DNA from 2 places in the Thermosynechococcus sp. HY596 genome. Region 2 is predicted to be linked to the other one. Evidence: riboswitches for the same ligand, from Rfam matches in the RefSeq annotation. Region 2 holds a riboswitch; the other holds the start of a gene.

Region 1 (16,201 bases), 900 kb from region 2:
GTACCATGCCGGCGATCGAACCAGCATTTTGCAGGGCAGAGCGTACGACTTTGGCAGGGTCAATAATGCCCGCACTAACGAGATCTTCATAGGTGCCCGTTGCAGCATTAAAGCCATAGTTAAAGTCACCGGCACGGACATTCTCGACGACTACGGCTCCTTCGACACCAGCATTGTCAGCAATTTGAGCCACTGGCGCTGCCAAGGCACTGGCAACAATGCGTGCCCCTGTTTGTTCCTCGGGACTGAGGCTAGGCAGCAGGGCATCAATGCGACTGGCCAAGTGAAGCAAGGTCACACCACCGCCGGGCACAATCCCTTCAGCCACTGCCGCTTTGGTGGCATTGAGGGCATCTTCGAGGCGGAGTTTGCGATCCTTCAATTCCGTTTCGGTGGCAGCTCCTACTTTGATCACCGCTACGCCGCCCACGAGCTTGGCAATGCGCTCTTGCAGCTTTTCTTTGTCGTATTCGGAGTCGGTTTCGGCCAACTGCTTCTTGAGCTGCTCGACCCGCTTTTCAATATCGGCTTTATTGCCCTTCTCCGACACCAGGGTGGTCGTGTCTTTGGTCACAGTGACGGAGGCGGCTTCTCCCAGCATGGTGATTTCCACATCATCTAGGGTCAGTCCCACTTCCTCAGAAATGACTTGACCGCCCGTGAGAATGGCAATGTCTTGGAGCATCGCTTTGCGCCGTTCGCCAAAGGCTGGGGCTTTCACGGCAACCACATTGAGGACGCCCCGCAGTTTATTCACCACCAATGTGGCGAGGGCTTCGCCTTCTACATCTTCAGCAATGATCACGAGGGGACGACCACTGCGAGCCACTCTTTCTAGGGTGGGAATCAGGTCTTGGATGCTGGTAATTTTTTTGTCCGTCAACAGCAGATAGGCATTGTTGAGTTGAACAATCATCCGCTCTGGATCGGTGACAAAGTAGGGCGAAATGTAGCCGCGATCAAACTGCATCCCCTCAACAATTTCCATTTCTGTATTCAGGGATTTCGATTCTTCAATGGTGATCACGCCATCTTTGCCGACTTTGGCCATGGCTTCACCAATCATGGCTCCCACTTCGGGGTCATTACCGGCAGAGACGGTGGCCACTTGGGCAATCATGTCCCCTTCAACGGGTTTGGCCACTTCGGCAATGCCCTCGACAATGGTTTTGATCGCTTTTTCCATACCGCGCTTGAGGGCAATGGGGTTAGCACCGGCAGCCACGTTTTTCAGGCCTTCACGGATCAGGGCTTGGGCAAGGAGGGTCGCTGTTGTTGTGCCATCGCCGACGACATCATTGGTTTTGGCGGCCACTTCCCGCATCAGTTGGGCACCAGTATTTTCGTAGGCATCTTCCAGTTCGATTTCCTTGGCGATCGTCACGCCATCGTTAACAATTTGCGGTGCGCCATACTTTTTCTCAAGCACCACGTTGCGCCCTTTGGGGCCAAGGGTAATTTTCACGGCATCGGCAAGGGCATTAATTCCGCGTTCGAGCGATCGCCGGGACTCTTCATGAAATGCGACTAATTTTGCCATGGGTGGCTATCCTTTAGTAACTTGGAGGTCATGATTGAGGGACTGCAAACTTAGCAGGCTTCAAGCCATTGTTTACAGTACTGTGGAAAACCAGCTGAGGGCAATGGCAGAAAATGTAGGGGATTCCGCACTTGCTCGCGTACACTGGCAATAGACTGACAATAGATTAACAAGCTTCGCAGCCATGACTGGCCGCCACCTCAATCAACAACGCCTACAGGTCTTCTTGTACGTCACCTTAATGCTCGGCATTGCCCTTGCAGCGGCCAAGGAGTATTTTTACTTGAACAATGGCCAAGGGGGGCAAGATTGGCAAATTGGTGCTCCACAGGTGGATGTCATTGCTGCTCAGCCAAAACGCTCCCTTGCGGAAATACGAGCCTTTGCCCTGCAATTGGTGAATCGCGATCGCCAGCTCAATGGACTGCCGCCCCTTGTTGCCGATGAATTACTGACAGAGGCAGCACAACGCCACGCCGAAGATATGCTCAAACGCCAATACTTTAGCCATACCAATCCCGATGGGCAATCCCCAATGGATCGCTTTATCGCCTTGGGGGGACGCGGTGGCGTCGGTGAAAATATCATGGAGCAGAAGGGCACCCCCGGCTTGGTGCTCAACTATAAGCTGATTGAGCGCTTCCAAAAAGGCTGGATGTATAGTGAGGGGCACCGCCAAAATATCCTGCGGCCTGAATTTACCCGCTTTGGCTTTGGCATTGCTTTGAATACAGCACGCGGAGAAGTCTATGCTGTACAGATGTTTGCACTGCCAGCCCAGTAAAGGCCGAGCGTTGCTGCGCGGATAATTTCCAATGTAATCAATGTCAACTTAACCGCATTCGCTATGTTCACTGAAGAAATGTACGTTGTCCTCGAATCCAGTGCCAGCAATGAAGTCTTTCTCACGCCGATGGAGCTACAGGCCAAGCTGGTGGAGTATCTAACAGGAACCGAGGTTGCCCTAACGCCGGATCTGCTTGCTTTGCCCGATGTGGAAAGTCGTGCCCACTACCTCCTGACAACGGGTTGTGAACTGCAATTACCCAATGGTGGCTACCTTCAGTGGTATGCCGTGCGTTTAGAAAAATAATCGTTACACAGAGTTACGAAACTCCTGCTCGGAAAATTCCGTTCTAATATAGATAAGGCTCTTGGATCAATCAAGGGTTCAGACGATTATTTATTCTTTCGTGGTGTCCAAATCGTCAGGAATAGCAGGGTAACGAGACTGTGGCCGATCGCCGTCGTCAACAAAAGAAAAAACAGCAAATGACCTACAGCTGGCCGTTGGCAGGCACCTATCAAGCCCTTAGCTCTGCATCGGTGGATTTGATCTGGCGCAAAGTGGTGAATTTGGCCGATGTGTCGTGGCATCCCTTGATTTTGCGCACGAATGTGCCCTACGGACTCGTACCCAAGCCGGGGTTTATTTTCCAAGCCATGACCCGTTGGATTCCGTGGCCGATTCAGATTTTTGTCGAACGGGTATCACCGGGAAAACTGTTGAGTATTCGCATTTTGGTCTTGCCGGGGGTAGAGGAACGGGTAACCTATCGTTTAGAATCAACGGTCTGTGGGAGTCAGATTTCTTGCTCAGTGATGTTGCGGGGGTGGCTGGCGCCATTGATTTGGTCGCTGATTCGCGATTCTGCGGCAGGGTTGGCTGCCCGCTTAGCAGTTGCTGCTGAGAAAGATCCCCCCTCTGCTCAGCCCCCCATTGATCCCTGCTTAGGTTTTTAGACGGACAAAAGAAAACTCTATGCTCAGCGATAGCGATCGCGTTCGTGTTCTCAGTGAAGCCCTGCCCTATCTCCAAGCCTTTGCCGGGCGCACCTTTGTGGTCAAATACGGCGGTGCCGCCATGAAGGAAGAACAGCTCAAGGATTCCGTGATTCGCGATATTGTCTTTCTCTCCTATGTGGGGATTCGCCCTGTGGTGGTTCATGGCGGTGGCCCAGAAATCAATACTTGGCTTGGCAAACTCAACATTGAACCCCAATTCAAAAATGGGCTGCGCGTCACCGATGCCGCAACGATGGATGTGGTGGAGATGGTCTTGGTGGGTCGGGTCAACAAGGAAATTGTCACCCTGATCAATCAGGCGGGTGGTAAAGCAGTGGGGCTGTGCGGCAAAGATGGCAACCTGATTCGTGCCCGCGCCCAAGGGGAAGATAGCATCGGCTTTGTCGGTGAAGTACAGGGGGTGGATACCCGCGTGATTACGGCACTAGTGGAGAAGGGGTATATTCCCGTCATCTCCAGTGTGGCTGCCGATGATACTGGGCAAGCCTACAACATCAATGCTGATACTGTTGCTGGCGAGATTGCGGCGGCTTTGGGGGCTGAGAAGCTGATTTTACTGACGGATACCGCAGGTATTTTACGGGATTATCGCGACCCTAGTACTCTCATTTATCGCCTTGATATTGCCGAAGCGCGGCAACTCATTAAAGAGGGGGTTGTCTCTGGGGGGATGATTCCGAAAGTCACCTGTTGCGTGCGATCGCTCGCTCAAGGGGTGAAAGCAGCGCACATTATTGATGGCCGGGTGCCCCACGCCCTATTACTGGAAATTTTTACCGATTCGGGGATTGGCTCAATGCTCGTGGGTTCCAATGCAGCCTACGATCGCGCCTTTATTGATTGAAACTTTTTGCATGAAAAAGGGCGTCCTAGGGTATGACGAGGATGTTTTAGTGTAAGCGCCTATTACTTATGAAATTATTCTCTTTAATCCTAATTAGTAGCAGCTTAGCCACTAGCCTGACGCTGCCAGCAGGGGCCATTTCCCAACCCTACCCCCCAGTGGCGGTGAATAGTTTTATGGATACCTGCATCGAGCGTGGCCGCCGATCGGCTCCCCTTGTGCCCCGTTCAATGATGGGTAACATTTGTCAGTGCTCCATCAACTACATTCAACAGCGATTGAGCTACACTGATTTTCAAACCCTTGATCCCAACGGCGGTCAACCGCAATCTCCTCGCCAACAGCGGGCACAGCGGGTTCTCGATGAAAGTGTGAACTACTGCATTCGCCAGCAACTGGGGGTCTAGGCACTTTTGGAGCCTGCTGAGCGTCGGAAAATTTAGCCTGCGATCGCCAACGGCCAAGGCAAGTCTTTGTGCTAGATTGGGCGTAGGCTAAAGGATCGACAATTTAGGACGAATCATATGGGCATCACACACCGCACGCTCGTTGTCAGTACGACAGTGGTTATGACGGCATTAGTTGCTGTCACGGGTGCGGGTCTGCACTGGTCCCGTAGCCTAGCAGGTTTTCGCCAAAGTCCTAAGGAACTGGTGGATGAAGTGTGGCAGGTCATTGACCGCGAATACGTTGATGCCACCTTCAATGGCAATGACTGGCGTGCCGTGCGGCGGGAATTTCTCTCTCGAAACTACACCAAACCCGAGGATGCTTACAAGGCAGCACGGGAAATGCTCGAGAAGCTCAATGATCCCTACACCCGCTTTATGGATCCGGAGCAGTTTCGCTCTATGCAAATTGAAACCTCTGGTGAACTCACAGGGGTAGGTATCACCATTACCCAGGACGAAAAGACCAAAGAAATCACCGTGGTTTCCCCCATTGAAGGGAGTCCCGCCGCTGAGATGGGTTTAATGGCCAAGGATGTGATCCTGAAAATTGATGGCAAATCCACCAAGGGCATGGATCTCAACCAAGCTGTCAGCATGATCCGTGGCCCTGTGAATACAAAAGTGCGCCTGACGATCCAGCGGGGCGATCAAATCTTGAATTATGAGATCACCCGTGCCCGCATTGAAATTCATCCTGTTCGCTTCAGCCTACGCCAAACTCCCCAAGGCCCTGTCGGCTATATTCGCCTTGTCACCTTTAGCTCCAATGCAGCAGCAGAAATGCGCGCCGCCATTCGGGAGTTAGAAAAGCAAGGCGTTGAAGGCTATGTTTTGGATTTACGCTCCAATCCGGGTGGCCTACTCTTTGCCAGTGCTGAAATTGCCCGCATGTTTCTACCGCAGGGCGATATTGTCTCTACGGTCAATCGCCAAGGGGAAGCAGAACGCTTACGCGCCGGTCGCGGCTTCTTGACCAATAAGCCCCTTGTGGTTCTCATTGATGGCGGCTCGGCCAGCGCCAGCGAAATCCTCGCAGGTGCCCTACAGGATAATGGCCGTGCCGTGTTGGTGGGAACACGCACCTTTGGGAAAGGCTTGGTGCAGTCCGTCCAGCCCGTGGGGGAAGGGGCAGGGATTGCGGTAACGATCGCCAAATACTTTACCCCCAGTGGTCGCGATATTAACAAGAAGGGCATTGAACCCGATATTGAAGTCACCCTCACGGAGCAGCAGCGGGAACAACTGACGCGCGATGACATTGCCACCGATCGTGATCCTCAATTTACACGGGCGCTAGCGGTTCTCAATGAACGCATCCTAGTGGAGCGACGCAACACCCAATCAGCGCGTCCTCCCCAGACAGCCAATCCTTAAGTTCACTCAGTTAGGTGAGCACCGTGGCCGACCACCGCCGACAAGCCCAGCGGGTATTGTTCTTGGCGCTAGGGGTCAATGTTGCCCTGACGGCCATTAAAGCCATTGTTGGTGTTCTCAGTCACTCATTGAGTTTACAAGCCGATGCCCTGCATAGCTTGACCGATGCCGGGAGTAGCATCTTGGGCTTAGTGGCCATGCAGTGGGCTAACCCCCATCCCGATCGCGACCATCCCTACGGTCACCAAAAGTTTGAAGCCCTCGGTGCATTGGGGATTGCCGCCTTTCTGGGCATGGTGTGCTTTGAGATTTTACAAAGTGCGGTTGAGCGCCTGCTGCATAAAAGCAGTGCCGTGACGATCACAGGGGCAGAACTGTGGATTGTGATCCTTGTCCTTGGCATGAATATCGGCCTTACTCTCTATGAACACCACATGGGGCGCAAGCTGAATAATTCCGTGCTCATTGCTGATGCCAAGCATACCCTGAGCGATGTCTGGACAACGATTATTGTTCTTTTGGGGCTGATTGGGGTGTGGACCTTCAACTGGGCCTGGTTGGATGTGGTGTTGGCATTTCCCGTCGCGGCCCTTGTGTTTTGGAGTGCGTGGGAAGTCCTCAAAAGCAACATTCCTTGGCTGGTGGATGAGATGGCGATCGCCCCCGAAGCCATCCATGAGCTAGTGATGACCGTGCCCGGTGTGGTTAATTGCCATGACATTAGCTCGCGGGGAATGGTGGGACGGCAAGTGTTTATTGAGATGCACTTAATTGTCGAGGCGGAAGATATTCCCACGGCCCATGACATTACCGAGCAAATTGAAGCTCTGCTCCAAGACCGCTATGGACCGGCTCGCATTGTCATCCACGTCGAACCCCCCGACTACGAATCCAGTCAGATCAGCTTCTCTTAGGTGATTTTTGTTATTTTTTGAGCATCTGTGCAAAGCAACTGAGGAGTGACCCTGTGGTGTACGACTGCATTGTTGTTGGTTCAGGCCCTGCGGGCGGTGCAGCTGCCTATCACTTGGCTAGGCGAGGCCGGCGGGTGTTGGTTCTGGAAAAGGAAGCTCTGCCCCGCTACAAGCCCTGTGGGGGAGGTGTGTCGCCCCAAGTGCAAGCTTGGTTTGACTTTGACTTTACTCCTGCTATCTCGCTGAAGCTGACGCAAATGGTCTGTACGTGGCAGGGTGGGGAAGCGCAAGTGCTAGAACTGCCCCCAGAGCAAGCGGTGTGGATGGTGCGCCGCGATGTCTTTGATAATTTTCTGATTCAACAGGCCCAGCAACAGGGGGCGCAGGTAGCGGCTCAAACTCCCGTTATAGGTCTAACGTGGGGGGGCGATCGCTGGCAGGTGCATACGCCCAAGGGGGATTTCACAGCGCAGTATTTAATTGGCTGTGATGGTGCCAAAGGTTCAATGGCCAAGTGGTTGGGATTCCAACATCGTCAGCAGCGTATAGGAGCAGCCATTGAGGTTGAAGCAGCCATGCCCAATCATGCCCTGAGGGCAGCCCACTTTGACTTTGGTCGCGTTCACAATGGCTACATTTGGAACTTTCCTAAACGGGAGGGCTACTCGATTGGTGTGGGCACGTTTTCCCTAAAACGCAAGCAAAATCTGAGGGCGATCGGGGCAGCATATGCTGAAACCTTTGGCGTTGATTTCAGTCAAGTCAAGGTCTATGGCCACCCCCTCTACTGTTGGCAGCGGCACCAGCGCCTGCACACCCAAAATGCCCTCCTTGCCGGGGAAGCCGCCTGTATCGTTGATCCGTTTACTGCCGAAGGCATTCGTCCCTCACTGTTGACCGGAATGCTAGCTGCCCAAGCGATCGATCGCGCCCTCAATGGTGATCCAGAGGCTCTCGCAGACTATTCCCGTCAAGTCCAACAGGCGTGGGGAGCAGATATGGTCTGGGCAAAACGTCTAGCGACTCTTTTTTATCGGATGCCCCACATGGCCTATGAAGTGGCTATCAAACGTCCCAGCGCGCTGCAACGGATGGGGCAAATTCTCTGCGGTCAGTTGCGTTACCGCGATGCAGCAGCCAATGGCCTGAAATTGTTGGCAGCGGGGTTGAGAGTGCCGACGGTTTTCCGTTAATGCCGATAGGGATGCTCCCTGAGCTGCCTTCTATAATGTTGGTGCAGCCTAACTTTAGGAACACGAGTGGTGAGCAGTCCCATTGAGCAGCGCAAGGCGGAGCACCTCGAGCTTTGTATTCAAGGTGATGTCAGTCATCAAGAAATCACCACCGGTTTCGAGAAGTATCGCTTTCGCCATTGTGCCCTGCCCGAACTGGACTTTGCCGAGATTGATCTGAGCGTCGAGTTTTTGGGCTGGCGACTCGCTGCCCCCCTGCTGATTTCCTCCATGACCGGTGGCACCCCCCAAGCGGGAGACATCAATCGCCGCTTAGCCCGGGTGGCGCAACAAAAGGGAATTGCCATGGGTGTCGGTTCCCAGCGAGTGCTGCTGGAGCATCCAGAGGTGGCGACCACGTTTGCCATTCGTCAAGAGGCACCCACTATCCCCCTCTTAGCCAATCTTGGCGCGGTGCAGTTGAACTATGGCTGTGGCGTCAATGAATGCCAAAAGATTATTGATCTCCTAGAGGCGAATGCCTTGATTTTGCACCTCAATCCCCTACAAGAGGCCGTCCAAACGGGGGGCGATCGCAACTTCAAGGGACTGTTGACGAAAATTGGTGTTCTCTGCCGTGCCCTACCGGTGCCTGTAATTGTGAAGGAAGTGGGCAATGGTATCAGTGCCGACGTGGCCAAGCAACTCGTGGAGGTGGGTGTAGCCGCTATTGACGTGGCGGGGGCAGGGGGAACCTCTTGGGCCAAGGTGGAAGCGGCGCGTGCTCAGGATGGGCGTCAGCAGTACCTCGGAGCAGCCTTTGCCGAATGGGGTATGCCTACGGCGCAGTGCTTGGAGCAAATTCATCCTGCCCTACCAGATACGCCCCTAATTGCCTCTGGCGGACTTCAAAATGGCATTGATGTGGCCAAGGCCCTTGCCCTCGGTGCTAGTCTTGCCGGTTTAGCGCGCCCCTTTTTGCAGGCCGCCCATCAATCAGAGGAGACACTTGCGCAACGCATTGATTTTATCCTTGAGGAATTGAAAACCGTGCTGTTTTGTACCGGCAGTGCCACCCCCCAAGCCCTCTATCAGCGCCGCTGTCTCGAAAGGATCTAGCGGGGGTCTTCAAGGATCGTGCGCAGCCACGGGGGCGGATCCGGAATCGGATTGCCCAATCGCTCCAACAGTGTCCATGCCAAAATATGCACCACTAAGGCATACACCGTGGACTGGAAAAAGACAAGTAGCAGTGCCACAACTTGGATCAGGGTCACCGTTGGCTCCAGCAGCAAATTCAGATTGACCAGTACCCAATCAATGAAATTCGTGACCTGCTGATTGAAGTAAATCCAGAGGTTTTCCCCGAGCAGAATGGACACAAGGCTAATCTGAAAGAAAAATCCTGCGGTGCCAATCACTGCGCCACTGAGGATGGAACGTCCCCAGCCTTCTTTTTTGGCCCAACAGCCGCCAAAAATGACCCCCATCATGCCGTGGGGCAAGAGAAATTGCAGACTGCGGGGTGGCCCCATCAACACAGAAAGGAGCAAGGCACTGACAATGGCCGCCATCCAAGCGGCGCGGCGATTCCAGCGTAAATAAACGAGGGCGATGGGAATCGGAAAAAACAGGCGCAAGACTGGACCAATGGGCAAATAAAAGTTAATCACCCACAGCAGGGCAGCGGTACTGGCAAGGAAGGCTGTTTCTGTGATCACCAAGGTGCGCTGAATTTGCGATCGCCCCAAGGCTTGGGACTGCTCAGGGGGCACAATGGCTTCGACGTCGGGAAAATCATCCTCTAGGGAATCCGTTGGGTTCATTGATTGCAGATAACCTTTTTTCTCTACACTCTAGCAAGCTTTACTGCCAGCTCTCAAACTGGATATAGCGCCCTGAAAAATCCTTTGCTGAAAGTTAGAATCGGGGGTAAGGTATTCCTATCAAACTTACATGTTAATTTATGTGCCGTCTTTATGCCTATATGGGGCGCAAAACGTCCCTTGCCCATGCCTTGGTGGATGCTCCCCATTCCCTGTTGGTGCAAAGTTATCAACCCCGCGAAATGACGGCGGGACTCTTAAATGCCGATGGCTTTGGGGTGGGCTGGTATGCTGCCCGCCAAGATGTGCCCCCCTTTCTTTATCGGCAAACGATGCCCATGTGGCATGATATTAACTTTACTGAGCATTTAAGCCGCTACATTGAATCTGCCTGTTTTTTGGCCAATGTCCGCAGTGCCACACCGGGTCAACCCGTGCAAATGACGAATACGCAGCCCTTTCGCTGGGGACGCTGGCTGGGGGTGCACAATGGCTTTATCGAGAACTTTCGCCAAACCCTCTACCGCCCTATGCGCGATCGCCTGTCGGATATTTGTTACAACATTGTTGAAGGCTCTACAGACTCTGAGCACCTGTTTGCCCTCTTCTGCAATGAATTGGTGTTGAATCCGCAACTGTCACCGTTGATGGTACTGCGGCAAACACTGCAAATTGTTTTTTCCCTAGCGCAGGCAGCGCGTACCAGTGTTAGTGCCGCCATGATTCTGACTGATGGCGTCTATATTCTCGCCACCCGCTGTGCGCGGGGCACACCACCCCCCACCCTGTACTGGAGTCAGGATGCCGAGAAAATTCAGCTCACCTCAGAGCCGGTAGATCAGCAAACGGAGTGGTATCTTTTACCGGAAAATAAATTGCTGTTGATGAGTTTGCAGAGTGAACCAGAAATTTACGCCTTCTGAGATATCAGTGCCTTTTAATCCCTTGGATCGGGGAACTTTTTGGCAAGCCTTTCAGAACCAGCGGCAATTTACACGCCAACTTGTGGCTGAGTTGAGCGAGGCCGTCCTTTGTGCGCAGCCCCATCCCCTCTATAGCCCTGTGGGATGGCATTTGGGACACATTGGCTACACAGAAGCCTTTTGGCTGTTGCCAGAATCCTCAGGGGTGAGCGATCGCGATCGCTATTGGTATGCCGCCGATGGCCGCCCCAAGGCCGAACGACAGCATCTACCGCCGCGTGGCCAGCTACTTGACTACTTAGCAGAGATTCGCCAAAAGACGGGCGATCGCCTCTACAGCCTTAGCGACGAGCAGTGGCAACGAGAACTCCGCCTCTGGTGGTGGATTTTGCAGCATGAAGCCCAACACAGTGAAACGATGCAAATGGTGCTGGCGATGCAGGGGATTGTGACCACATTACCCCCTAACCTATCGCTGCCACAGGATCACCAACGAATTCCCGCTGGGGGGTATGTCATTGGCAGTGAAGACCTCTTAGCCCTTGATAACGAGCAGCCAGTCCAGAGTGTCGAACTACTTCCTTTTACGATTGATGCGGCACCGCTGACCTGGCGGGAATTTCTCACCTTTGTGGAAGCGGGTGGTTATCAGCGGCGGGAATGGTGGTCCAGCAGTGGTTGGGAATGGCGAGAGGCAGAGGAAATTGCCTCACCGTTTTACCCGATTCCTGAGAACCTAGACTTACCCATGTGGGGACTTAGTTTCTACGAAGCCGAAGCCTATGGCCATTTCCAAGGCAAACGTCTCCCCAGTGAACGGGAATGGGAAATTGCTGCTCAGCAGGGACTCTTGAATCAGGGCTACGTTTGGGAGTGGACGCAAAGTCCCTTTGCCCCCTATCCGGGGTTCCAGAGCTATCCCTACCGGGGGTATTCTGCCCCCTACTTTGATGGCGAGCATTTTGTCCTAAAAGGCGGTAGTCACTGGACGCGCCCCATTCTCAAGCGACCCTCATTTCGCAATTGGTATAGCCGCACCACCCGTGAGGTGTTTGCTGGAGCGCGCTACGTTCACCAAGAAACAATCTCTACACCAAGGGACACTGATGCCCAAATTTGAACATGTTTAGCCTGCACTCTCCCCTCCGCGCGTCAGCAGGTGGTGTGAGCTTCATGTTTTGTGCTGCGGTTCTCATCCATCTTGTGATCGCCTTCACTGGGATTCTTCCTAGGCTCCGCCAAGATTGAATCATCACCCCTTCTCTGGAGCGTGAGCCACATCATGAAACGCTTATCTCTTTCCACCTTGCTACTGCTCACTGGGACACTCACTCAAACTAGCGGAGCTTTGGCTCTACCCACGGCAACGCTGCAAGGCCGCATTTTTTTTGGCGATCAAATGGGCAATGTTGCACCGGCTGCCTGCTCAGCGATTCGAGTTGTTGCTAAACCGCAAAATTTACCGCCCATCAAGGTATTTGCTACTGGTCCTGCCGCTGGTGCTCAGGATGGTCAATGTACCTTTAAGATGACTAATGTGCCAGCAGGTGTTCCCATTGAATTAAGCGCCGTTTACAGCGATTTGCTCTCCTATCCCGAAAAAACGTACCCCAGTCCTGCCGGCAAGTGGCAAAATCCCTTTGTTCTGCGCCCCGCTCAGGTGCATGTCAGGTACATTGAACTTGATGGCAAACCTTAGTTTGTTGGCTATTGAAGCTGAGCAAACGAAGCACCGTTCCTCAGTAAAGAAAGTTTGAACAAGATGACCCCCAAGCGATGAGTGCGACTCAAACTCCCTAAACTAGGGACAAGGGCATAGGGGCGTTTTGATGTCAATTGCTGAGGAATTCCGCCAACTGCAAACGCAACTCTTGGAGTGCTGGGACGGGACAGAAACGTTTATTCCTGAACTGCCCAAGGGTCCCGGCGGTATTGAGCGCGATATTGTGGTGGTGCCTTCCCTGAGCTTTCCCCAACCGGAGCTGGCCAAGATCACCGGCTACACCCACTACGAGGAGCGGCAACTCTATACGCTGATCCAGTTGCGGAATCCGCGTACCCGCATGATCTACGTGACGTCCCAGCCGCTGCACCCCAGCATTATTGACTATTATCTGGATTTACTCCCCGGCGTACCCAGTTCCCATGCCCGCGATCGCCTGCTGCTGCTGGCCACCTACGATCGCTCCGATAAACCCTTGACTGCGAAAATTTTAGAGCGGCCTCGCCTTTTGGAGCGTATTCGTCAAGCCCTGCGTCCCAACCAAGCCTACATGGTGTGTTTTAACTCCACCCCTTTGGAGCGGGAACTGGCGGTACGCTTAGGTATTCCCCTCTACTCGACGGATCCCGACCTCCTCTACTGGGGAACCAAGGCGGGCAGTCGGGAACTTTTTGCGGCCGCAGGCATTCCCCATCCGATGGGCAGCGGTTTTTTGCAGGGGGTACCGGAACTGGTGCGCGCGATCGCTCACCTCCAAGAGAAATCTCCTGAACTGCAACGGGTAGTGGTGAAACTCAATGAGGCTTTTTCCGGAGAAGGCAATGCTCTTCTTGATCTGCGCCCACTGCGCCCCCTTGGCAGCCCACACACCCCCGATCATCTACAACGGATTGAAAATAGCCTAGAGGAGATGGTCTTTCAGGCGCCTAATGAAACTTGGCTCTCCTATCGGCAGCGATTTATGGATCTGGGTGGCATTGTCGAAGCCTTTGTGGAAGGTGCTGTCAAGCGATCGCCCAGTGTCCAAGGCTGCATTACCCCCAAAGGCAGTGTTGAAATCGTCTCCACCCATGAGCAATTACTCAATGCCCCCACAGGTCAAATTTTCATTGGCTGTGAATTTCCCGCCCATGCCGACTATCGCCAACAACTCCAAGAATTGGGGCAAAAGGTAGGGACGTACTTGGCACAGCAGGGGGTGATCGGCTGTTTTGGTGTGGACGTTGTTGCCACCCAGACAACAGCAGGGTGGGAGCTTTACGCCATTGAAATTAACTTGCGCAAGGGTGGTACTACGCACCCCTTTATGACCTTAAAATTCCTCACCGATGGCCACTATGAGCTAGACTCTGGACTGTTTTACAGCAAGCACCGCCGTCCCAAGTATTACATTGCCTCCGATAACCTCTGCCAACCCCACTATCGGGGTCTTTTGCCCAATGATCTCTTAGATATGATTGCCCGCTACCATCTCCACTTTGATTCCAGCACCGAAACGGGCACTGTCTTTCACCTCATGGGGGCACTCTCGGAATTTGGTAAGCTGGGTCTCGTCAGTATTGGCAACACCCCCGAAGAAGCCCAAGCCATCTACAACCAAACCATTGGCGTTCTCGATGCTGCGGCGCTATAAGTCCCTAATGTGCCCACCCCCCGCATAGACAGGGGTCTGAGAATCTCGTTACAATTGGCAACGTTCACTGTGAAGAGCAGCCTGTAGGGAAAATCCAGTGCAAGTCTGGTGCTGTGCCGCAGCTGTGATGGGGAACCCCCCTCAGCCAGAATGCCTACTTGCTGTGGTTCACTCTGTTTGCCTGCGTCGCACGGGCATGGAGTTTCAACGTGGTTGTTACGCTCAACGATTCCATTCTCAATCCCCTCGGTTTTAGCCTCGATTTACCCCCTCTCCCCCAATCTCGACCGCTTTTACTCGTCGGTCATGGGACGCGCGATCCGGAAGGTCGCCAAGCATTTTTGGACTTTGCCCAAGCCTATTATCAACTGGATCCCTGCCGGCCTGTTTTTCCCTGTTTTCTGGAGTTAACGGAACCCTCGATTTTTGAAGTGCTCAGCCAGTGTGCTGCCGCAGGCCATACAGACTTGTCAGTGCTGCCAGTTTTACTCTTTGCTGCTCGCCACAATAAGTTTGATGTCACCAATGAGTTGGATTGGGCACGGCGGGCGTTTCCGCAATTGCGCTATCACTATGGCCGCCACTATGGCATTGCCCCCGAAATTTTAACCCTGTGGCGATCGCGCCTTGAACGCTTGGACACCCCAGAATTTAATCCCCAAGGCATTGGCCGCGAAGAAACCGTTCTCCTAGTGGTGGGACGCGGCTCCAGTGATCCCGATGCCAATGGCGATGTCTTTAAGCTAGCCCGCATGCTCTGGGAAGGCAGTGGCTACAAAACCGTTGAGGTCTGCTTTATTGGCATTACCCATCCCCGCCTACCCGAAGGATTTGGGCGGGCGAATCTTTACCAGCCCCGCCGCGTGATTGTTTTGCCCCACTTCATGTTTACAGGGGCATTAGTCAAGAAAATCTATACCCTTACCGCAGAAGCCCAAGCTGCCTATCCCAGTGTTGAATACGTGAACCTACCGGAAATTGGCCTGCATCCGCAACTATTTTATCTCACGCGGCAGCGGGAAATTGAAACCCATACGGGGCAGGTGGCCATGAACTGTGAAGCCTGCAAATTCCGCTTGGTGGCAGGCCATAGCCATCATCACCACCATCATCAGGATCATGAGCACCCCTCCCACAGCCATGATCACGGGGGGCATCACCCTCACCATGGATCAACCGTGGACTTGGATCACTTGCCCAGTTATCACCAACGCATTTGGCAAGTTCCCTAGACATTGCTTCCCAGCGAAAATGTTAGAGTAGAAATAATTGCTACTCTTTCTCAAGCTTGAATGGGGCTTGTCTATGCGCATTAAATATCCTCCCCAGACCGTTGATCGGGTGTTGATTTTTGATACCACCCTGCGGGACGGTGAACAGTCGCCGGGTGCCTCGCTGAATGTGGATGAAAAACTCACGATCGCCCGTCAACTGGCCCGACTGGGGGTGGATATTATTGAAGCAGGCTTTCCCTTTGCCAGTCCCGGCGACTTTGAAGCCGTACAGCGGATTGCTGAAACCGTGGGCACCGAAACGGGGCCTGTGATCTGTGGCTTGGCTCGTGCCACCCGCCAAGATATTGAAGCCGCCGCAAAAGCCCTCAAACCCGCCTACTATCCCCGCATTCACACTTTCATTGCCACCTCGGACATTCACCTAGAGTACAAACTGAAGAAAACCCGCGCTGAGGTACTGGAAATTGCCCCCGAAATGGTGGCCTATGCCAAGTCCTTTGTGGATGATGTTGAGTTTTCCCCTGAGGATGCCGGGCGTTCGGATCCTGAGTTTCTCTATCAAGTTTTGGAGCGGGTGATTGACGCCGGTGCCACAACAATTAACATTCCCGACACCGTGGGGTACACCACCCCCGCCGAATTTGGTGCCCTGATCAAAGGCATCAAGGAAAACGTGCCGAATATTGATCGTGCCGTCATTTCAGTCCATGGTCACAACGACCTAGGCTTGGCCGTTGCCAACTTCCTTGAGGCTGTGAA
Region 2 (16,201 bases):
CCCATGAACTGTCCCTTCCACATTCAAATCTACAAAAGTGAGCTGCGCTCCTATCGCGACTTACCCCTGCGGCTGGCGGAATTTGGTACCGTCTATCGCTATGAGCAGTCGGGAGAATTGGGAGGCTTGACACGGGTGCGGGGCTTTACCGTTGATGACTCCCACCTCTTTGTCACCCCAGAGCAGTTGGATGTCGAGTTTTTGAATGTGGTTGACCTCATTCTCTCGGTCTTCCGCTGTCTGCGTCTGAATAAGTTCAAGGCACGGTTGAGCTTCCGCGATCCCAAATCCGATAAGTACATTGGCTCCGACGAGGCTTGGTCAAAGGCGGAGTCAGCAATTCAGCGAGCGGTAGAACAGTTGGGCATGGAGCATTTCTTGGGGATTGGGGAGGCCGCCTTCTATGGGCCGAAACTAGACTTTATCTTTGAGGATGCTCTCGGTCGTGAGTGGCAGTTGGGAACGGTTCAGGTGGACTACAATTTGCCTGAGCGCTTTGATTTGGAATACGTTGCTGAGGACAATACCCGCCGCCGACCAGTGATGATTCACCGTGCCCCCTTTGGCTCGCTGGAGCGGCTCATTGGCATTCTCATTGAGGAGTATGCAGGGGATTTCCCCTTCTGGCTGGCACCAGAGCAAGTGCGCCTGTTGCCCGTGGGGGATGAGCAACGCCCCTATGCCGAACGTGTGGCCGCTCAACTGCGAGAGCAGGGTGTGCGCGTGAGCGTGGATCGCAGTGGCGATCGCCTAGGTAAACAAATCCGCAATGCTGAAACCCAGAAAATTCCCGTGATGGGCATTGTGGGTGCCAAGGAAGTCGAAAGCGAGACTGTGAGTATTCGCACCCGTGCTGCAGGCGATGTCGGCGCCTTGCCGGTTAAACAACTGATCGAGAAACTGACATCGGCAATGAATGCAATGGATGCCGAGGTTCAGTGGCAGTAGCTAGAGGTTAACTCATTATGACCTATCCTTTTATATCAATTATTACGGCAACTCTCAATGTCGAAGATACGATTACTCGAACCATTAAAAGCCTTCAAGGTCAAACGGATAAAAACTTTGAATGGATTATTGGAGATGGTGCTTCAACTGATAGTACCATTAGTATTATTCAGTCTACAAAGGGCTTAAATATAAAAATTATCTCAGAACCAGATTTTAGTTTATATCATGCGATCAATAAATCGCTTAAAATTGCAAGTGGAGATTATTATCTTGTTTTAGGTGCTGGAGATTTACTAGAACAGAATGCAATAGAGTTGTTTAGAAAAGCTACTTGCTCTACGAAAGCAGATATACTATCAGCACATGTGTGGTTAGGTAAACGATTAAGGCGCCCTAATAGAGGAAGACCGTATTTGTTTTCAGCCGGAGCCTACATATCTTCCCATGCTGTTGGTACTCTAATTAAAACCGATCTTCATAGGCAACTAGGATACTATTCCTATAGATTTCCAGTTGGCGCAGACTACTTCTTTATCAAAACTGCTATTCAAAATGGCTGTAAGTTTCACGGATGCGATTTTATTGCCGGAGAATTTATGCTTGGCGGTATTTCATCAACTGATAAATTATCAGTTGTATGTGATGTCTTCCGTTTACAGGTAGAAACTGGAAAAAACTTGCTTTTACAAATATTAATTCTTATTTGTGCTTTATTTATTCGAGTTGTTATTCCTAAGTACATACCTTCTCTAATATGGGGTACAAGCAGAAGTGTTAAATCCTTAAACGAAGCTTAATGTCCCCGTTGTGTGGATTGCTGCGTCATCCTACAACTAAGGGATTATCCTCCTTCGTAAAGGTGTTCTCTAGCAACCAGTCCAGCTTTTGCTGCTGTAGTCCCATCAGCTGAGGCTTTAAGTGTGACACGAAGTCTCGGCCAAGTGATACGCTAGGGCTTTCATCGTTCGAAAAATGTTGTAAAAGCCATTGGCTCGCGAGGGGGTTAAGCTGACATTTAGTCCGGTTTGCTGAATAAAGTCAGGTTTTAACTGCAGGATTTCTGCGGGTGTCAACCCACTCAACCCTTCGACCAATAGCCCCACCAATCCCTTCGTTACCTGAGCGTCAGAATCCCCCTGAAAAATCACCTTGCCCTGCTCTAAAGAGGCTTTCACGTACACTTGGGAGACACAGCCGGGCACGCGGTTGGCGGCGACCTTCTGCTCCTCAGGAAATGGCGGCAGGCGCTTTGCAAAGCTCAGCAAGTATTCATAGCGCCGCTTTGGATCTGAGATCTGTTGGAACCGCTGAACAATGCGATCGAGGGAAGCCGGTAAAGGCTGGCAGGCAGAGGGCATATTGACTTAGAAGAACGCTGCTGAGAAAAATGATAACCATTTCTGATTTTACCCTCAGCAGTTGCACAATAACGGCAGCAGTCAACCTAGGGGCAGCTTTTCATGCCAATAGACCGCCGTGCTCTTACCCTTAACTCGTAACTTGTGTTAGCCTTTAATGTACTTACTCGGTTCTGGTGGGGATCAGCCATCAGACGCAAGGGGGAAAGTGCAGTGCAAATCTGCCGCTGTCCCGCAGCTGTGATGAGAGGCACTACTCTCTCAGTCAGAATGCCCGCCGAGTTGTGAATGTCGTTATGCCAACATCTGCGAGGTACAGATGATGTTCTTCATGCTTCAATTTTCATTAATTTGCCTAGGTAAAGACCCCCCCTACCGCCCTTTTCTGGCAAGGTTCCTGCCGTTACTGTAGCACAAGTGATTTTGGAGATTTTCAAGTACCTACAAGCACCTAGACAAGGGCTCCTCTTGCAGTGACCCACGCTAGGTTCTGCTGATGATACTGGAAGTGCACTGCTTGTTGGACTGAAAACAGCCAGCTTTCATTGTCTATTGAGAGAACTGTCAAAACTCAGGGTACCATAACAATGACCATTCAGACTGCAACGCTAGGCTACCCCCGTATTGGTAAAAATCGCGAGCTGAAAAAGGCATTGGAAGCCTTTTGGAATGGTAAATCCAATCAAGAAAATTTACTACAAACGGTTCAAGATATTGAATTGGCAAATTGGCAAACGCAACTGCAGGCTGGCATTGATCGCATTGGCGTTGGCGATACCAGTTTTTACGATCCCGTTCTCGACTGGAGTGTCCGCCTCGGCCTCATCCCACAGCGGTATCAAGCCTTTACAGGGTTGGAGCAATACTTTGCAATGGCTCGCGGTCGAGAGGGAATTCCAGCCCTTGAGATGACCAAATGGTTTGACACCAACTATCACTACTTGGTTCCCGAAATGAGTCAGCCTCTTCAGGCAGCAGACTTTAGTGATTTTCTGGGGATCATCGGTCGCGCCCAAAAGGTCTTGGGCGATCGCGCCGTTCCCATGGTGCTAGGGCCTTTAACCCTGCTACGGCTGAGTCGGCTGCAGATGAATCTAGAGGAAGCGTTGTCTTGCCTAGTGGAGCGCTATCTTATCCTGTTGGCTGAATTGAAGAACCTAGGGGTGGTTGAGGTACAAATCCACGAACCTGCCTTGGTTTTTGGGGACACCAACAACTTCAGGGAATTGTATGAATCAACATTTGATGCGCTTTGTCAAGTTGGTTTGCCGATTTACCTAGTGACCTACTTTGATGATCTCGGCGCTGCCTATCCTTGGGTGGTGACGTTGCCCGTAGCCGGCATTAGTCTAGATTTTACCCGTGGGCAGAACTTGGCATTATTGCAGCAGTTTAGTTTCCCAAGGGATAAACAGCTGGGGGTGGGTATTGTGGATGCCCGAAACATTTGGAAAATTTGCCCAGAACTTGTTGTGTCAACCTTAGCAGCGATTCAGGGTATCACAACCAATATCCGGTTGCACCCCTCAGCCTCTTTACAATTCGTCCCCTACGATGCAGCACGAGAAGTGAAGTTACCAGAGCCATTGCGGCGGGTGTTGAGTTTTGCCGAACAAAAGTTGGATGAGGTGGTGCTATTGGCCCAGACGCTGCAGGAGAGTCCCAAAGCCCTTGCCCAGCACCCCCAATTAGCAGAGATTGAAGCCCAGTGGCAGGCCTTTAAGGAATTTAGGCCTGTGAATCCAGTGGTACAACAGCGGTTGCGCAATTTAACCGTCAACGATCTGAAACGGGCTATGCCCTATGAACAACGCCGCCAACTGCAGCCCACCTTACCGCTCTTTCCGACAACTACCATTGGTTCTTTTCCGCAAACCCCAGAAGTGCGGCAATTGCGGGTGAAGCTCAAGCGCGGAGAAATCACCCTTGCGGAGTACCAAGCAGCAATTGATGCTGAAATTGCCAAATGCATTCGATTGCAGGAAGAAATTGGCTTGGATGTATTGGTGCATGGCGAATTTGAACGCACCGACATGGTGGAATTCTTTGGCCAGAAGCTCACTGGTTTTGCCTTTACCGAACACGGCTGGGTGCAAAGCTATGGCAGTCGCTGTGTGCGTCCACCCATTATTTATGGGGATGTAGCGCGAACCGAGCCAATGACGGTGCGAGAGTTTAAGGTGGCGCAATCGTTGACCCAGAAAATCGTCAAGGGCATGCTGACGGGCCCTGTGACCATGATTAACTGGTCCTTTACCCGCACCGATATTCCGCGGAGCGAACAGGCGATGCAGATTGCCCTGGCTCTACGGGATGAAGTGGCCGATTTAGAAGCTGCTGGGGCAAAGATTATCCAGATTGATGAACCCGCTTTACGGGAAGGATTACCCCTCAAGCCGGAACGTTGGCAGGAGTACTTGGCTTGGGCCGTCGATGCGTTTCGGTTGGCGGCTGGTGTGGCTAAGCCAGAAACCCAAATTCATACCCACATGTGCTATTCGGAGTTTGGCGACATTATTCAACATATCGAGCGCCTAGATGCAGATGTGTTGTCCATTGAAAATAGCCGCAGTAACAATGAAACGCTGTTTGAAATTACTGATGCCGGCTATCAACAGCAGGTGGGCAATGGTGTTTATGATGTTCATAGTCCGGCAGTTCCCACTGTTGAGCAGATGGTTCAGCAGCTGGAGACTGCGATCGCCCATCTACCCAGTGACCAGATTTGGGTTAACCCAGACTGCGGTCTGAAAACCCGTCGCTGGGAGGAAGTGATTCCCTCACTGAAAAACATGGTGGCAGCCGCCCAGCAATTGCGAGGGGCTCGTCTTACCAACTGAGGATCTGTTGTTGCTGCCAGCGCACCGTTGCCCCCTTAAAATCGCAGGATTTTTCCACCACTCAAAACTGCGTTTCCATTCCTGCCATTGGCGGGGCAATGCTTGTAAGAAGGCTGCGCCATGCCTAAAGACCTGCTCCATGATTGGTAGGGGCACCTGACCTCGGCTGATGGGACATCCGCATGAGTGTGAATCGTACGGGCGATCGCTAGGTCAACAAATCCGCAATGCTGAAACCCAGAAAATTCCTGTGATGGGCATTATCGGTGCCAAGGAAGTCGAAAGCGAGACCGTAAGTATCCGCACCCGTGCAGCAAAAGATGTCAGCGCTTTCCCTGTTAAGGAACTGGTTGAAAAACTCACCTCTGCCATGACTGCGATGGATGCCGATATTCAGTGGCAATAGTGGGCAATTGATCTACAGGGCAGTTGACCTCGCCTTTAATAGTTTGTCAAAATGAGCGGCGAGTGGTTTTCGCGATCGCGTAGCGTACCCTTCGGGTAATCGCTCTAATCAATTCTCTAGGGAACAGAATGACTGAAGCACCGATTTCACCAACAACGGTTTTGCAACAACTGCAATGGCGCTACGCCACGAAGAAATTTGACCCCAATCGCAAAATTCCTGCGGATCTGTGGCAAACACTTCTACAAAGTCTGGTACTGGCTCCTTCTTCCTTTGGCCTGCAACCGTGGAAGTTTTACGTCATTGAGACGCCTGAGCTACGCCAAGCCCTGCTCCCCCACACTTGGAATCTGATCGCTACCTTGCACGGCAAGCTGACTCAACCGCGGGTCACATTTCCAAAACTAGGGAGTGCAAATGACAACAACCTTAGGGTTGACCTTGGGATAGGGCTAATAAATTCTGTTCACACTCCTGAAAAACAAAGGACAAAATGCCTAGGACTTGGGGGAGATTGCCAATGGCATATAGCTCAGAGCCGTACACCGCTCCTGCCAGCGTTAATTTGTAGAATTGCCACCCTTCTCCATTGGTTACAATACCATAAATATCCAAATTTCGATCAATTTCTTTGTTGTTGTATTGGCAGGCTTTCATCTCTGGCAAGCACTGCGCAAGTCCCTGCTCAAAATCATCCCTCTTGGCCTCGACAATGCAAACAAATGGCGCTTCTAAATAGGCCTTGCGTTCTGCCACCAAATAGTCCACATACCCAGTGGTTTGCTCATCGGATAGGGGGGCTGACTTCCAAATTTTCAAGTGCTTAAACTGCCGTAGGGACTCTTGGCAAATGACATCAATTAAGAGTTTTTTTGATTCCTCGCTGCTGCGTAGATCAAAGACTTCAGAAATTTGCCGCAGGTTTTCCTCAAAAAACTCACTGGGGGCGATTGGTGTCACAGACAGCTTCCAAGGAATGATTTCTTGAATACCTAGGTACTTGAAAGCTTCAGCGTAAGTAAAGCTGGAAAAATGCTTCTTTTTCATCGGTAGGCTTCCTGTAAGCGGTCTTGCAGCTCTGGCAATAAAGATTGCTCTATGTTGTCATAAATGCGTGACATTCTGGGGATTCTCCTCTAGCCGGTGATGGCGGTGAGGCGTACCCAATATTTTACGCAATAAATTTGATGACAGAATTGCCCTCAACACAGGAGAGAGGTTGACCTTACCCTCATGGTTTGTCAAAATGAGCGGCGAGTGGTTTTCGCGATCGCGTAGCGTACCCTTCGGGTAATCGCTCTAATCAATTCTCTAGGGAACAGAATGACTGAAGCACCGATTTCACCAACAACGGTTTTGCAACAACTGCAATGGCGCTACGCCACGAAGAAATTTGACCCCAATCGCAAAATTCCTGCGGATCTGTGGCAAACACTTCTACAAAGTCTGGTACTGGCTCCTTCTTCCTTTGGCCTGCAACCGTGGAAGTTTTACGTCATTGAGACGCCTGAGCTACGCCAAGCCCTGCTCCCCCACACTTGGAATCAACGACAGGTGGTGGATGCCTCCCACTTAGTGGTATTTGCCATTAAAACCAATCTCAATGCTACGGACGTTGATCGCTACCTTGCACGGCAAGCGGAAGTCCACCAAACCGCAGTGGAAAATCTGCAAAAGTATGGGGACTTGGTCAAGGGCTTTTTGCACTCACCCCCCTACCCCCTCAATGTTGATGAATGGTCAACCCGCCAAGTCTATATTGCTTTGGGTCAGTTTATGGTGACGGCGGCGCTGCTGGGCATTGACACCTGCCCGATGGAGGGTTTCTTGCCCCAAGAATATGATCGCCTTCTCGGTCTATCTACCCAAGGTTATCATGCCGTCGTTCTATGTGCAGCGGGCTATCGAGCGGCCGATGACAACTATGCGACTTTGCCCAAGGTACGCTATCCCCTAGAGGCAGTCGTGGAAGTGCGCTAAGGTTCACGAATTGACCCCGCTGGACATAGGCTAAGCTAGAAATAGCTCGGTACTCGCCTTTGTATGTCTTTGCACACCGATGATCCCATTGACCACAATTTAGTTGATTTAGAAATCGTTCCCGCCAAAGAAGAAGAGCGCTCTGAACCCACTAACATCATTATTCGCGAGATGGGCATTGATGACATTGCCCCCGTGTTTCACCTTGGCGAGGAACTCTTCACCAGTGATCTGTATCCCTCGCTCTATCGCATCTGGGATGAGTGGGAGGTCATTGGTTTCTATAACACCGATCCCGAATACTGTCTGGTGGCCGAGGCGGATTCTCAGGTGGTCGGGTTCATCTTGGGCACCATTATTAGCAAAGCCCCATGGGTGTATGGCTACATTAACTGGCTGGGGGTGCATCCCCACTATCAGCGGCGGGGCATTGCCGATAAGCTGGTGGATAAGCTCATCGAGCGGATGATTGAGGAGGGGGCGCGATTTATGCTGGTGGATACCGATCCGGCCAACACGCCCGCAGTAAAGTTTTTTACCCGTAAGGGTTTTGGCAATCCGCGGCGGCATGTCTTTTTTTCGTTAAACTTAACCAAGCACGAAATCTATGGCCGGCTGATTGCCTACGAGCGCGATCGCTCCGAGCGGTTGACCTATCGCCGTCCCCGCCGCCGCTAGAAAGCTGAAATCTAGATAGTCGTTCCTTGGAGGTGTCTGCCTTGGTGACTCTTTCTTCTGCCCCCTCAGATGAGATTCCTGTTCCTGCCCACATCCATTACGAGCTAGTGCTGCAAATTTTGGAACAGGTCTCGTTGCCCGCCCTCCCTCCCCACTCCAGTGGTTACCAGCAACTCCATAGCGCTGCTATTCATCTACGCAAAGCCCTGCGGCTACAAAAGCAGTTTGAGGAGGAATGGCAATTGAGGGGTGGCAGTGTGGAGTACCAATGGTCGCTGAATCGCGATCGCCCCCCAGCTCAGAGCAAGTAACCCAATCCCAAGAGCAAGCTACTCCAAAAGTGCAGTTGCACCGCAATAAATTTCGAGTTCTTCATCTGCTCAGGGACACTGTGAAATTGCGCCATCCGCTGGCACAAATAAATCGCCCAAGGCAGTGAACTCAAAGCCAGCAGTGTTGGCCACGGCAGCATTCCCCAGAGGACAGCGGCCACTAAGAGAGCATAAAAGACGCCACAGGCGCCATAGACCAGTTGAGCACTGCGAGCCGTCCCTAGGCGCACGACCGGCGAACGTTTGCCAGCGGCTAGATCATCGGCCACTTGGTGAAAGTGGGAGCAAAAGAGAATCAGTGTTGTCGTCAGACCATTGAGGATAGCCACTGGCCAAATACTAGGGCTAAAGGTTTGCCCTTGGCTATAGTAGGCAGCAGCGATCGCCAGCGGCCCAAAGCAGATAAAACAAATTGGCTCTCCCAAACCCAAATAGCCCAAACGAAAGGGTGGACCTTGGTAACTATAGCCTAGGGCGCAGCAGAGTAATACCAACCCTAAAACCGTTGCATCCTGTTGGAGCCAACTAATGGCCACAATCCCCAGTAGCCCCAAAAGTAAGCAGAGGTTGCTCAGCCAGAAGATGAGTTGCTTTTTGCCCGTGAGATTGACGACCGAATGGTACTTGTGGCGATCGATCCCCGTTTCGGCATCAAAGACATCATTACTGAGATTCAGCCAGACCAAAATGAGTACGGCTGCTGTTAGAAACAAACCAAACGGCCACCAATGCACCCTTCCCGTTTCGGCGATCGCCACCGCTGTGCCCAGCCAAATCGGCATCACAGCCACACTGTACATGGGAAGCTTAATCGCCGCCCACCACAAACGGGAGCGATCCATCGATTCTGACGGACTAGCCATCTCACCTACACTTGAGTCACCTTCGTCAGCATATCATTGCCGCTTGTGCCCATCGATCGCTTGTTTCGCTGCCCAAATGGCTTGCCGCAACGCTGGATTATTCAGCTTATAGCTATAGATGCCCAAGTCCCGCGCTAAGGCCACCAGTTGTGGGCGAGTCAGTCGCTCTAGCTCCGCGATCGTCAGCGTTTCGATAGTGGGTTGAGGCGGGCACAGTTGGCGTTCAAGGGCGGCCACTTGCTGTTCTAGGGTACTCAGGCGCTGCAAAACCGTGGGACAGGCCATCTCCGTCGGCTGAAGAGATTGTTGCAAAATTTTACGAATTGCCTCACTAAGGGAACCGCATCCCTGCTGCACTTGCCAGCGTTGGAGTTGGCCATAGAGTTCAGCATCTAAACGAAGCGTGATCTTTTTGTGGGGCATGACTGAAATTCCAAAAAAAAACCGACAAACTTACTTACAGTCTGTCGGCTCGTTGTGTGTTCCCTGTTGATGACTCGGATAGTACTGAGTCACTATTTAGTATGACTCATCCCCCGATAGAATGACTGTGACGATGATCACAATTTAGCCGCCTTTTATTGAGTTTCACCAAATTCTCTCATTAGACTTTCCAAATTCCCTATGACCTCTCCCCTAGACGGTACGATTATTTTGCCCGACAACCCCCTGAGCGTCCCCCTACGGCGGCGTTTACTCCATGTGAATGGGATAGGGAGCGATCGCGCCAAGCAACGGCGGGATTTGAACCGCCTTGCCGAACTCACAGCGGCTTATCCTTTAGAAGTTCGCGGCATTCACAATCAGACCCATGGTTTCCAAGCAGATCTTTTGGAAAGTTTCCTCGGTAAGGCAGAACTCTATCGTTTTTGGCCCCAGACCCCAGCCCCAGACCCCAGCAAGGATCGCCGCTATGAGTATGCTAAACTTCTTGGCCAACTGGTGACTCAAGATCTGACCGATGATGCGGATATTCTGGCGATCGCCCAACCGAGCCAACTGCAACAGCGCCCCCTCGATATCAACAGCACCGCTGACTTAACGAAACTCCTTGACCTATCGTTCCTACAAAAATTAGGTTGGGGGGATTTTGCCCAGTATCTCTACGGTGCCTTTCCAGCCGGTGCGCCGCGTCCCACCCTGCGGTTGGCCTATGAAATCGTCAAGGGGTTACAGGCGGGAGCCGAATTGTACCTTGTCGCCCATAGTCAAGGGTTAATTATTACTGCCCTTGCCTGTCACATTGTGCGGCAATTGCTGCTGCCGCAAACGAAATGGATGGAGATGGTGCATCTCATTGGCTATGGCCCGGCCATTTTCTTTGCGGATTTGCCGCCAGAGCTACAGCCGCGAACCATCCTAATTCAACACCGTCAAGATGTGGTGGCCGAAACCCTGAGCAACCTCCGCAATGTGGATTTATGGACTAACTTGCAAACCCAGATGGAAAAAGCCATTCACTACGCCGATGATCTGCTGAAAGTGCTCGGTCAAGATAGCCACCACTCTGCCAGTTTCTATTTGGGGTTACAGGACAGCCCCAGCAGCCGGCGATCGGCAGAACTGATACAAATTTTATTAACCCAAAGCTGGACAGCCACCCCCAGTCTTGCCGTCCTTGGGGGCACACGGCTAATCCTTGAACTTTAGCGGATGAGTGGCAGAAGCGGCTATCCTAGTAGAGAGAAAGGAATAGGAAGAAGGACAAAATAGAACGCCAATGAAGGGTCTAGAAAAGATTATCCCCCTAGATGGACGGGATATTAAGGTAGTATTGCAAAAATTTGCCCCCCAAGCGGCCGGTTCCATTCTCATTAGTTCGGGGGAAACAGCTGTCCTAGTGACGGCAAATCGTGCCGCTGCTCGCGAAGGCATTGATTTTTTACCCCTTGTGGTGGATTACGAAGAGCGCCTCTATGCCGCTGGGCGGATTCCCGGCGGTTTTTTACGGCGTGAGGGTCGTCCCCCCGAAAAAGCGATTCTTATTGGTCGCCTGATTGACCGGCCGCTGCGCCCCCTCTTTCCCCAATGGTTGCGCGATGATCTGCAAGTAGTAGCCACGACGGTTTCCTTGGATGAAAATGTTCCCCCCGATGTATTGGCGGTAACGGGAGCCTCGATCGCTGTCCTCTTAGCGCAAATTCCCTTTAATGGTCCAATGGCAGCAGTGCGGGTGGGCCTTGTGGGGGATGAGTTTATTATCAACCCCACCTACAAAGAAATTGAGCGCGGTGGCTTAGATCTGGTCGTGGCCGGGTCTCCCGATGGCGTGGTGATGGTGGAAGCCGGTGCCAATGAGCTGCCCGAAGCCGACATGATTGAAGCCATTGACTTTGGCTATGAGGTCATCCAAGACCTGATTCAAGCGCAGCGGCATCTCCTCAAGGAACTGGGTCTTGATATCGTCAAAGTGGAACCGCCGGCGATCGACCCCACCTTGGAAAACTTCATCTACGATCGCGCCGTTGAACCGGTCAAAGCCATTCTCAAACGCTTTGAAAAGGACAAAAATGTTCGCGATGCTGCCCTCGATGAGGTGCAAGGGGCGATCGCCCAAGACATTGCGGCTCTGCCCGAAGATCACCCAGTGGCTGTGGCGGCAGCGGAAAACCCCAAAGCCCTGCCTACCCTCTTTAAGGCCGTGACGAAAAAACTCATGCGGCAGCAGATTATTGAAGAAGGGGTGCGAGTGGATGGCCGCCGTCTCGATGAAGTGCGCCCCATTTGGTGTGAGGTGGGGGTTCTGCCAGAGCGGGTTCATGGTAGTGCCCTCTTTAATCGCGGCTTGACGCAGGTGATGTCTGTAACCACCCTCGGTTCTCCTGCTGATGCCCAAGCCCTTGATGATCTGCATCCCGAGGACAGCAAACGTTATCTGCACCACTACAACTTTCCCCCCTACTCTGTGGGTGAAGTCAAACCCCTGCGATCGCCCGGGCGGCGGGAAATTGGCCATGGTGCCCTCGCCGAGCGTGCCCTCGAACCGGTCATTCCTCCCAAAGAGGAGTTTCCCTATGTGATTCGCGTCGTGTCGGAGGTGCTCTCTTCCGATGGTTCTACCTCCATGGGATCCGTTTGTGGTTCCACCCTCTCCTTGATGGATGCCGGGGTACCGATCCGTAAACCCGTCAGTGGGGCGGCCATGGGGCTGATCAAGGAGGGCAATGAGGTGCGCATCCTCACCGACATTCAGGGGATTGAAGACTTCCTTGGCGACATGGATTTCAAGGTGGCCGGCACCGATAGCGGCATTACCGCCCTGCAAATGGACATGAAAATTACTGGCTTGCCGATGTCGGTGATCAAACAGGCAATCGAACAGGCACGTCCGGCACGGCTCCATATCCTTGAGAAAATGCTGGCGGTGCTGGACAAACCCCGTCCCCAACTGCCCCCCAGTGCGCCACGACTGCTGACGTTGCAAATTCCCCCCGATATGATTGGCCTTGTCATTGGTCCCGGGGGTAAAACCGTGCGCGGTATCTCTGAGCAATACAACGTCAAGGTGGACATTAGTGAAGAAGGGCTGGTCACCATTACTGCCCCCAATGAAACCAACGCCAAGCAAGCCCGGGCGGCCATTGAGGGTCTGACGCGAAAGCTCAACGCCGGTGATGTCTATCTGGGTAAGGTGACGCGGATTATTCCCATCGGTGCTTTTGTCGAGTTTCTCCCCGGCAAGGAGGGGATGATCCACATTTCCCAGTTGGCGGAATATCGCGTCGGCAAAGTTGAGGACGAAGTGAAAATTGGCGATGAAATTGTGGTCAAAATTCGTGAGGTGGACAGCAAAGGCCGCATTAACCTGACCCGCCTTGGTATTCATCCCGACGAGGCCGAAGCCGCCCGCAGTAGCTCCGTTGTCTAGCCCATGGTCACCATGCCCAAGTCATCACCGCATACGTTCCTCTTGGAGGTGGGAACCGAGGATCTCCCCGCCCGCTTTGTCAGTAGTGCCCTGCGCCAGTGGCACACCCTGATTCCCCAAACCCTCAAGGAACAGGGACTGGAGGGGGAAGTCAAAGTCTGGGCAACCCCGCGCCGCTTAGCCGTACTGATTGAGGGGTTACCGCCCCAGCAACCCGATCAAGCAATTGAAATCAAAGGGCCAGCGGCCAGCGTGGCCTTTCGGGAGGGGGAACCTACCCCTGCCCTATTGGGGTTCCTGCGATCGCGCCAAGGTCGTCTTGAGGAAATTGAAATCCGTCCCACGGAAAAAGGGGAGGTGGTCTATCTCAAGCAAGTTCGCCCCGGCCAACCGACGCCCCAACGATTGACCGAGTTGGCACCACAGTGGATTGCCGCCCTTGAGGGTGCCCGCTTCATGCGCTGGGGGGATGGGGATTTGCGGTTTTCGCGTCCCATTCGCTGGCTAGTGCTGCTGTGGGAGGATCAGGTGCTGCCCTTGGTCTTGGAGAGCCATTCCGTGCGCATTGCCAGCGATCGCACCACCTATGGCCATCGCGTCCTTTCTCAAGGGGCTATTGTCCTCAAGCATGCCCAAGACTATGAAGCTGCCCTTGAAACGGCGGGAGTCTTGGTGGATCCAGAGGTTCGCCAGCAACGGATTCGCGAGCAAATTGCTGCCCTTGCTGCGGAAGCGGGGGGATGGGTGGATTTAGCGGTGCCCCTTTTGGAGGAAGTCACCCACCTCGTGGAATGGCCAACGGCGGTTTTGGGAAGTTTTGAAGCACGGTTTCTGGCCCTGCCCCTTGAGGTGATTACCACCGTATTGGTGTCCCATCAGCGGTATTTTCCCGTGTACACCGATGCCACTCGCCAAGCGCTGCTCCCTGTATTCATCACGATTAGCAATGGCGACCCTGCGGCCACCCCCTTGATTCGTGCTGGGAATGAGCGGGTGATTCGTGCTCGCCTAGCGGATGCCGAGTTCTTCTACAAGGTGGATACGGCACAGCCCCTAGAGCACTATCGTGACAAACTAGCCACGGTTACCTTCCAAGATGAATTGGGATCCATGGCCGACAAAGTGGAACGGCTAACCGCACTAGCTCGCCAAATTGCCACCGCCTTAAATTGTGCGGCTGCGGACGTTGCTGCCATTGAACGCACGGCCTGCCTGTGTAAAGCGGATCTAGTAACGCAGATGGTGGGGGAATTTCCGGAACTGCAGGGCTACATGGGGCAAGTGTATGCCACGGTCTCCGGGGAAGCGCCAGCGGTGGCCACGGGGATTTTTGAACATTATCTGCCGCGTTTTGCGGGCGATCGCCCGCCCCAAAGTCTCACGGGTCAGGTGGTGGGACTCGCCGATCGCTTGGATACTCTAGTCTGCCTCTTTGGTATCGGCCTGTGTCCCACGGGGTCATCAGATCCCTTTGCCCTACGGCGGGCTGCCAATGCCGTGATCACCATTCTCTGGCAGGGGGAACATCACTTGGATCTCCTCGCTCTGCTACAGGAGTCTGCCCAAGCCTTTTGTCGCCAATTTGCCGCCAAGCTCAGTGCCGCTGACTTAGAGCAGGAACTGCAGCAGTTTTTTAGCCAACGGCTGCGAACCTTACTGCAAGAAGAACTCGGCATTGAGTATGACTTGGTGAATGCCGTCATTCCAGAGGATCAGGCGGAGTTGCAGACTCGTGCCCTTAGGGATGTGGTTGATGCCCGCGATCGCGCCCAATTTCTCCAAAAACTGCGCCAATCCGGTGAACTCATGGCCATTTACCCCACCGTCAATCGTGCCGCGCGTTTGGCACGTCAGGGCACCCTAGGAACAGACTGCCTGAATATCCGCGCTGTCAAGGCCAAGCACCTCGCAGCCCCCATTGAAAAGGAATTCTATGCCGCTCTCAAGGACCTCTTGCCAAGGGTGCAACAGGCGCAGGGGCAGCGTGCCTATGGGGAAATTGTGGCTGCTTTAGTCTCCCTTGCCCCCATTGTCAGTCGCTTCTTCGATGGCGAGGAAAGTGTCCTAGTGATGGCAGAGGATGCAGCCGTGCGTGCCAATCGCTTAGCGCTCCTTGGTCTGTTGCGCAATTGTGCAGCCATTATTGGCGATTTTGGGGCGATCGTCCAAATCGAGAGCGTTGCATCCAGCTCATAGTTCTCACAACTTTTGGCAGGAACAAAAGTGTTGCTTAGCTCACAGCGGCAACGCATAATTGAGAGTACCCCAATTGAGAATTGCCGTGGCCTGTTCATCTGAACAGGCGCTCAGTTGGTGTTTAGCCTGTTTGCGAGAATTACCATGACTGCTGAACCCCCGGCCAAGCGCCCCCGCGCCAAGAAGACCCCAGCGACTCCGCCAACGCCTTTCCCTGAGTTAGAAACCAAATCTCGCCCAGAAATTCTCGGTGTTGCGGCAGCGGGTAGCTCACCGCCCAAGGTCAATACTGCTCCTGAAGAAGCGATTTCTGAGCAAGAAGATCTTCCTTCCCGTCTCCAGCCGATCCCACCCCCCAGTGAACGGATGCAATATCGGGCGATCGGGGTTGTACGCGGTCGCTATGTACCCGCTTCGGAGGCGGAGTTCAACCGCGGGGTGATGATGACCGAGGATGGCGTGGAAATTGAAACCGTCCTCTTGGGGCAGGTGATGAACCTGATTAAAAAATATCTCGACCTGAATGAACCCCACCTCTGGGTGGTCTATCCCCGCACCCGCGACGTTGACAAAGAAGCGGTGAAACTGCACCTGCAAATTGTGGGCGTATGGGAACCGGAGCGCCTGCAACAGGCCAATGCCACAGCAGCGGATCCCGGCGTCAATGACGGCTACTTTTCTGTACGCGGAGAAGTGATCTTCAACTCCCAAGAAAAGAACTTTGTCGTC

Evidence for each region. Region 2 has a riboswitch for cobalamin ahead of metE (5-methyltetrahydropteroyltriglutamate--homocysteine S-methyltransferase). Riboswitches for the same ligand answer to the same signal wherever they lie in the genome.
Region 1: another riboswitch for cobalamin. It lies ahead of QYC28_RS09050 (sirohydrochlorin chelatase); the one in region 2 lies ahead of metE (5-methyltetrahydropteroyltriglutamate--homocysteine S-methyltransferase).

Annotation. Positions count from the first base shown of each region.
Region 1 covers NZ_CP130346.1:1,811,330-1,827,530, forward strand. Annotated here, with positions in the region: gene groL (chaperonin GroEL) at 1-1,540, opposite strand, end outside; gene QYC28_RS08980 (CAP domain-containing protein) at 1,725-2,324, shown strand; gene QYC28_RS08985 (chlororespiratory reduction protein 7) at 2,388-2,633, shown strand; gene QYC28_RS08990 (SRPBCC family protein) at 2,813-3,283, shown strand; gene argB (acetylglutamate kinase) at 3,303-4,190, shown strand; gene QYC28_RS09000 (hypothetical protein) at 4,259-4,597, shown strand; gene ctpC (carboxyl-terminal processing protease CtpC) at 4,715-6,016, shown strand; gene QYC28_RS09010 (cation diffusion facilitator family transporter) at 6,040-6,930, shown strand; gene QYC28_RS09015 (geranylgeranyl reductase family protein) at 6,987-8,123, shown strand; gene fni (type 2 isopentenyl-diphosphate Delta-isomerase) at 8,193-9,221, shown strand; gene QYC28_RS09025 (DUF2232 domain-containing protein) at 9,218-9,928, opposite strand; gene egtC (ergothioneine biosynthesis protein EgtC) at 10,090-10,851, shown strand; gene QYC28_RS09035 (SUMF1/EgtB/PvdO family nonheme iron enzyme) at 10,859-11,971, shown strand; gene QYC28_RS09040 (hypothetical protein) at 12,134-12,550, shown strand; gene QYC28_RS09045 (peptide ligase PGM1-related protein) at 12,681-14,207, shown strand; cobalamin riboswitch at 14,243-14,384, shown strand; gene QYC28_RS09050 (sirohydrochlorin chelatase) at 14,417-15,439, shown strand; gene QYC28_RS09055 (2-isopropylmalate synthase) at 15,513-16,201, shown strand, end outside.
Region 2 covers NZ_CP130346.1:914,430-930,630, forward strand. Annotated here, with positions in the region: gene thrS (threonine--tRNA ligase) at 1-948, shown strand, start outside; gene QYC28_RS04640 (glycosyltransferase) at 966-1,748, shown strand; gene QYC28_RS04645 (SufE family protein) at 1,866-2,309, opposite strand; cobalamin riboswitch at 2,461-2,606, shown strand; gene metE (5-methyltetrahydropteroyltriglutamate--homocysteine S-methyltransferase) at 2,897-5,149, shown strand; gene QYC28_RS04655 (His/Gly/Thr/Pro-type tRNA ligase C-terminal domain-containing protein) at 5,319-5,555, shown strand; partial or broken gene QYC28_RS13250 (nitroreductase family protein) at 5,684-5,902, shown strand; gene QYC28_RS13255 (hypothetical protein) at 5,985-6,602, opposite strand; gene QYC28_RS04670 (NAD(P)H-dependent oxidoreductase) at 6,879-7,535, shown strand; gene QYC28_RS04675 (GNAT family N-acetyltransferase) at 7,707-8,213, shown strand; gene QYC28_RS04680 (DUF5340 domain-containing protein) at 8,258-8,524, shown strand; gene menA (2-carboxy-1,4-naphthoquinone phytyltransferase) at 8,512-9,408, opposite strand; gene QYC28_RS04690 (hypothetical protein) at 9,442-9,831, opposite strand; gene QYC28_RS04695 (hypothetical protein) at 10,033-11,058, shown strand; gene QYC28_RS04700 (polyribonucleotide nucleotidyltransferase) at 11,129-13,276, shown strand; gene glyS (glycine--tRNA ligase subunit beta) at 13,289-15,472, shown strand; gene QYC28_RS04710 (hypothetical protein) at 15,617-16,201, shown strand, end outside.